DNA from 2 places in the Clostridium sp. LBM24168 genome. Region 1 is predicted to be linked to the other one. Evidence: riboswitches for the same ligand, from Rfam matches in the RefSeq annotation. Region 1 holds a riboswitch; the other holds the start of a gene.

Region 1 (3,216 bases):
ACGGTAAATCAACATCGACGCTTACAGCAAAAGTAGTTGATGAGGACAATAAACCTGCACCTGGTGTTACTGTTGATTTTTCAGCACCGAATGGAAGTTTCCCTGATGGCAGTTCTGCAGTCACCGATGAAAATGGTGAAGCTTCCGTAGTATTCAAGTCCGACAAAATTGAAGGAATTGAAGAAAAGAAGATACCTGTTACTGCAGTTGTCAATGATCCGGAACATGGATTGAATGCCAAGGATCAAATAGATATTACATTTGAACCTGGAAGCATAAAGGGAACAGTTGTGGACAATGAAACAGGAAATCCTATAGCTGGAGCTACGGTTGTAGTTGAGAAGGACTTTGATGGTGATGGAACAATAGACTTCACAAGTACGGTAACTACATCATCTGACGGTAAATATGAAATTGCCGTTCCCAAGGGAGATGTAGAATATGATGTTCATATAACAGTACCTGTACAGATAAATGGAAAGACAGAAGATAAAACCTTCATACAGAAATCAAATCCTGGTGAAATTGCAGGAAATTCCTATGACTCTGAAAAAACTGCAGCAGGTATTGTACTTTTGAAAAATCCTGATGGAGAAACTGCAGGATATTTCAAGGACTACGGCAATATAACCATCGATGTTCCAGAAATTGGACAGCAGGTTGATATCGGAAGTGACGGTACCTTCCAGGTAGGCGGTCTTGAAAAGGACAGGGAGTACAACTTTAATATCATATACCATTTCGATAATGGTGAAGAGATTATTATCGGAAGAATTGATGTGAAAATGGATTCTGACGGACAGATGAGGATTGATCCGGAACCTACCCTGATAGATCCATATGGTGTAGTCACTGACAGTGTTACTGGTGATAAAATACCTGATGCGGATATAAAATTGTACTATGCAGATACCGAGAGAAACAGGGAATCAGGCAAAACTCCTGATACACTTGTACAGCTTCCGGGACTGGAAGGTTTCCCTCCTGCAGACAATGCAAATCCGCAGTCCAGTGACGAAGAAGGCAACTATGCTTTCATGGTTTATCCGAATACCGATTACTATATTGTTGCTACAAAACCTGGGTATGAAACCGAAACAACAGAGACCATTTCTGTAAATGATGCTATAGTAAAGCATGACATAGAAATGGATCCTATTTCTTCAGGAGGTGCAGGCGGAGGCGGAAGTGCGAGCATCCGCGGCAAGGTGAATGTAAAGAAGACGGATAAGAGTGGGAATCCGCTTAAAGGTGCAGAGTTCACGCTGATCAATTCCAAGGGAAATTCAGTGAAGACTGTTGTGACAGATGAAAATGGACTGGCAGAGTTTACCAAGGTGAATCCAGGTAAATATACTGTCAAGGAGACCAAAGCACCTTCTGGTTATTCCATCTCAGATAAAATATTATCTGTAGAGATAAACCAGAGTAAGGTTTATGACCTTGGAACTGTACAGGATGCCAAAGAAGAAGGAAGTACACCTGTACCGCCGGTACAGCCGACACCGGAAGAACCGGAACAGCCAGGAGAGAATCCGGATGAAGGTAATAAACCGGATCAGCCAAATCAGCCGGGCCAGAAACCTGATACGAATCAGCCAGGTCAAAATTCTGGAGAAGGTGGTAATTCTACAATCGGTAATTCGGCAAATGGATCTTCGAAATCACAGAGTGTGCAGAAAAAATCTTCCATGGAAACATCATCAGTTCTTCCTAGGACGGGAAGTTTTATAGATACCACTATATTGCTTGTAGCAGGAATATTACTTATTTTTGCAGGAGTCCTATTGATGTTCATGAGAAAAAAATTATATTGACACATTTGTGATAATATGATAATTTAAATGTACAAGAAAAACTGATTTTAAACAAGTCGTATAACCGGCGGAAGTGGATGTAACCACAGGGAGTACGATTTTTAGAAAGCCGACCGCCTGGGCAATAAAAATGTCCAGACGGTCATTTTTATTTAAGTCGATAATATATGGTTTTATTAGAGTTTTAACATAAAAATTTTAAGAATAGTAAAAATATTTATAAAGGAGAGAATATTTATGAAAATTGGATGGGAAGATTTCAATAACGGTAAATGGACAGAAAGCATCGATGTGAGAAATTTTATACAAAAGAACTATGCACCTTATGCTGGAGATGAAAGCTTTTTGACATCACCTACTGAAAAAACAAAGAAGGTTTGGGAAAAATCAGAAAAGTTGATTTTGGAGGAAATTAAAAAAGGCGGAGTGCTTGATGTGGATACCAAGACCGTATCCGGCATTGACAGCTTTGAACCGGGATATATAGATAAGCCAAATGAGGTGATATATGGACTTCAGACTGATGCACCTCTCAAGAGGATGGTGAATCCCTTCGGTGGTATAAGAATGGTAAAGCAGGCTCTCGATGCTTATGGATACAAAGTCGATGATGATATGAATGGTATATTTACAAAGTATAGAAAGACACATAATGAAGCGGTTTTTGATGTGTATAATGAAGAAATGAAGACGGCAAGACATGTAGGGCTTTTAACAGGACTTCCTGATGCCTATGGACGGGGAAGGATAATAGGTGATTTTAGAAGGATAGCACTGTATGGAATTGATTATTTAATAGAAGAGAAGAAAAAAGACATGAAAAATCTAAAGGGAGATATGACTGAAGGTCTCATAAGACAGAGAGAAGAAGTTTCAGAACAGATAAAAGCCCTTAAAAAGATGAAAAATATGGCCTCACGCTATGGAATTGATATTTCAAATCCGGCATCAAATGCAAGAGAAGCTGTCCAGTTTACTTACTTTGGATATCTTGCGGGAATAAAGGAAAACAATGGTGCAGCGATGTCCCTTGGAAGGGTGTCTACATTTTTGGATATATATATAGAAAGGGACTTGAAGAAAGGTATAATAGATGAACAGAGCGCCCAGGAAATTATAGACCAGTTTATAATTAAATTGAGACTTGAAAGACATCTTAGAACTCCGGAATATAATGAGATATTTGCAGGGGATCCTAACTGGGTTACAGAAGCTATAGGCGGTATAGGAATAGATGGAAGAACTCTTGTCACAAAAAATTCCTATAGGTTTCTAAATACTCTTACAAATCTTGGGCCTGCTCCAGAGCCAAATATGACGGTACTGTGGTCACAGAATCTTCCTGAAGCATTTAAAAAGTACTGCAGCAGAATGTCAATAGAAACAGATGCAATCCAGT
Region 2 (3,216 bases), 960 kb from region 1:
ATAATTGGTTTTTTTTCATATGGATTAAGCATATTTTTTTATGTTTATGCACAGAGATATCTTGGAGCTGCAAAGACTAGCGCCTATTATGCACTAACTCCCTTTATTTCAGCAGGACTCTCGTTTATTATTTTAAAGGAGACTCCAAATACATACTTTTTTCTAGCACTAATAATTATGATAGCAGGAACTTATCTGGTATCAACAGACAGCAGTTAAATTATGGATTCTTATTAATGATGAAATAGTCTTAAATTTGAAAAGGCCATTACCATATTATAATCATTGCATGCTTCTATCACAATATCATCTCTTACAGAACCACCCGGCTCGACAATATACTCAACTCCGCTTTTAGACGCTCTGTCTATATTATCTCTGAATGGGAAAAATGCATCAGAACCTAGAGAAACTCCATTAAGTTTTGAAAGCCAATTTTCCTTCTCTTCTTCTGTAAGTTTTCTTGGGACTTCAGTAAATATCTCCCTCCAGCATCGGATCTCCTCCTCTGTTACATCATTGCGGAGATATTGATCTATTGCATTATCTTTCTCTGCTTTTTTAAGTCCAGCTTTAAATGGAAGTGACAAAACTGAAGGATGCTGTCTTAAAAACCATATATCTGCTTTCGATCCAGCCAGCCTTGTACAGTGAATTCTGGATTGCTGTCCTGCTCCGACTCCAATTACTTGCCCATCAAGTACAAAGCATACAGAATTGGATTGAGTGTATTTAAGTGTAATCATGGATATTAAAAGATCTCTTTTTACGCTTTTAGTTATATCTTTTCTTTTTGTTACTATATTTTTTAAAAGTTCATCTGTTATAATTGCATCATTTCTTTTCTGCTCAAAGGTTATTCCAAATATTTCTCTTTTTTCTATTTTACGTGGTTCATAATCTTTATCAATTTGTATTATACAATAATTTCCTCCTTTTTTCTTCTTCAAAATCTCAAGAGCATCCTTATTGTAAGATGGTGCAATTACCCCATCCGAAACAGTACTCTTTAATACCTTAGCTGTAGATAAATCGACTTCATCACTTAAAGCCGCAAAATCTCCATAAGAAGACATTCTATCAGCACCTCTCGCCCTGCAATATGCAGTAGCTGCAGGCGAAAGATCCACACCTTCAACTGAATATGCCTTTCTTAATGTGTCATCAAGTGGTACCGCAACTGCAGCACCTGCAGGACTTACATGTTTAAAAGAAGCTGCGCTTGCAAGACCTGTAGCATTTTTCAATTCCTTAACAAGCTGCCATGAATTAAGTGCATCCATAAGGTTTATGTATCCAGGCTCACCATTTATAACCTCAAATGGAAGTACTCCTCTTTTAACATAAACTCTTGCTGGTTTCTGGTGTGGATTACATCCATACTTTAATACGAGTTCATTATTTCTCATCTAAATTACTTCCTTTCAAAATTTAAGCACAAAAAAAACCGGGTAAATATCTAAAACTACCCAGGCGGTCGATACAAATTATATTCAATCATGCTTCATATGGTAAACTCCATTTCCGCCAGTCGCATGATTACTCATTGTTTACTAAATTATATTATACTCCAATTGTCATGTCAATCCAAATAAAAGACAATCATACAATTTTATAAACTAATCAGCTAGATCGTAATTTAAGGTAGTATCTTATTCTTAAATAAGAAGACAACAATCCTAACGCTAAAGTAGCATAAAGCAAAAAATTCATCAAATAATTTAGCTCAGCATAAAGCAAAAAATTAAAAATACATGCTGCTCCAGGAACAACAAAGAACAAGGCCGCTGTGACTTTTCCCCACTTATCAAAAACAAAAGGATTTATTGATATACTATAGTATTTTTTTATAAAAACTGAGGTAAATAAAAATTCCACAAATTTAAAACATATAAATACAAAAAACCACAATGGTAACATATTTAAAATTATTAAAGTCAAATAAGAAGAAAATATGAAGATCAAATCTGCAAAAATATCAAGTTTGGCACCTAATTTTGAAGTACAGTTTATTTTTCTTGCAATATAACCATCCACAAAATCAGATATACATATACATAAAAATATAATTAGCATCTCAAAGAATTTATGTTGTGTATATTTAAAATTATCCAGTATATTTAAAACAAATAAAATTGACATAAATATCCTTGTTGTAGTAATACTGTTAGGTATAAACTTAACTATTTTATGCAATTTAAATTAATCCTTTCTACATTTTTAATTTACTTCCAGTTAAGGGTAATATTAAATATAATTCCCACAAATTATATTTACAATGTTATCGAAACTTTCGTGCCATCTTTTGCTCTGACTTCTAGAATTTCCAGCCCCCTGTATTCCTTAAGCAGTCCAATACATTTTGAAAGCTGTTTAAAATCAATTATTTCAATATATTTTCTGTGTCTTTCAGGAATATTTCTTTTTATAAAAGATGAATTCACCATAGCTACTCCAAATTTCAAAAATACAAGCGGTATAGGCATTATAAATCTTATACTTCCAGTTCTTATATACACTTTCATAGCTGCACTTCCTATTCTATGCTAACTTCTACTATGTCACCATCTGCACTTTTAACATCTACTATATTTCCTGAAAGTCCATTGTCTATGGCTTCTAAAATAAGATCCAAATCTATACTCTCCATTCCTTTTACGTCGTTATTTATTGGAAGTTTTCCAACAGTTTTAAGAATTACCTTTATAAATTTTACTGGAAGTTTTACATTTACATTATCCCCTTCATGGGAATTCACTTTTATTTTCAGCATCTTGTTCATTATGTCACCCTCATCTGCAATTTGAATATCGGTATTTTTTTCCTTCAATGACTCTATAATCTCCTGAGCCTTATCAGATGTAAGTTTTCCCTCCTCCACCATTTTTAATACTCTTAATATTTCCTCATTCATTTTATCATCCTCCTTTTTATACTACTGATTGAGCATTTTTATAGCCTGATCTGCATTTATTTCTCCATTTTCCAACATATCCACTATTTTCTTTTTACCAGTCCCTGTATTTTGTGATACACTATGGCCCAAAGCCGCTATTACTTCATCCAGTTTCGACCTTACAGTCGGGTAAGATATGCCAAGTTCTTTTTCAACATCTTTTATATTTCCTCTGTTTTTTAGAAACACCTCTATGAATTTAAGTTGATCTTTGTTAAGATATTCAAACTTTGACATTTCAAACTCATTTTCAATTACAG

Evidence for each region. A riboswitch is a leader RNA that binds a small molecule or an ion and turns the genes downstream of it on or off. The one in region 1 is predicted to bind ZMP and ZTP.
Region 2: it holds a riboswitch for ZMP and ZTP, as region 1 does, so the genes downstream of both, ACSVC9_RS05130 (phosphoribosylaminoimidazolecarboxamide formyltransferase) here and pflB (formate C-acetyltransferase) in region 1, are expected to answer to the same signal.

The regions. Positions count from the first base shown of each region.
Region 1 covers NZ_CP196861.1:1,995,024-1,998,239, reverse strand. The annotation lists gene ACSVC9_RS09840 (SpaA isopeptide-forming pilin-related protein) at 1-1,817, shown strand, start outside; ZMP/ZTP riboswitch at 1,868-1,947, shown strand; gene pflB (formate C-acetyltransferase) at 2,055-3,216, shown strand, end outside.
Region 2 covers NZ_CP196861.1:1,039,732-1,042,947, reverse strand. The annotation lists gene ACSVC9_RS05135 (DMT family transporter) at 1-219, shown strand, start outside; gene ACSVC9_RS05130 (phosphoribosylaminoimidazolecarboxamide formyltransferase) at 234-1,409, opposite strand; ZMP/ZTP riboswitch at 1,461-1,545, opposite strand; gene ACSVC9_RS05125 (CDP-alcohol phosphatidyltransferase family protein) at 1,624-2,142, opposite strand; gene ACSVC9_RS05120 (hypothetical protein) at 2,274-2,525, opposite strand; gene ACSVC9_RS05115 (SHOCT-like domain-containing protein) at 2,537-2,914, opposite strand; gene ACSVC9_RS05110 (DUF2089 family protein) at 2,936-3,216, opposite strand, start outside.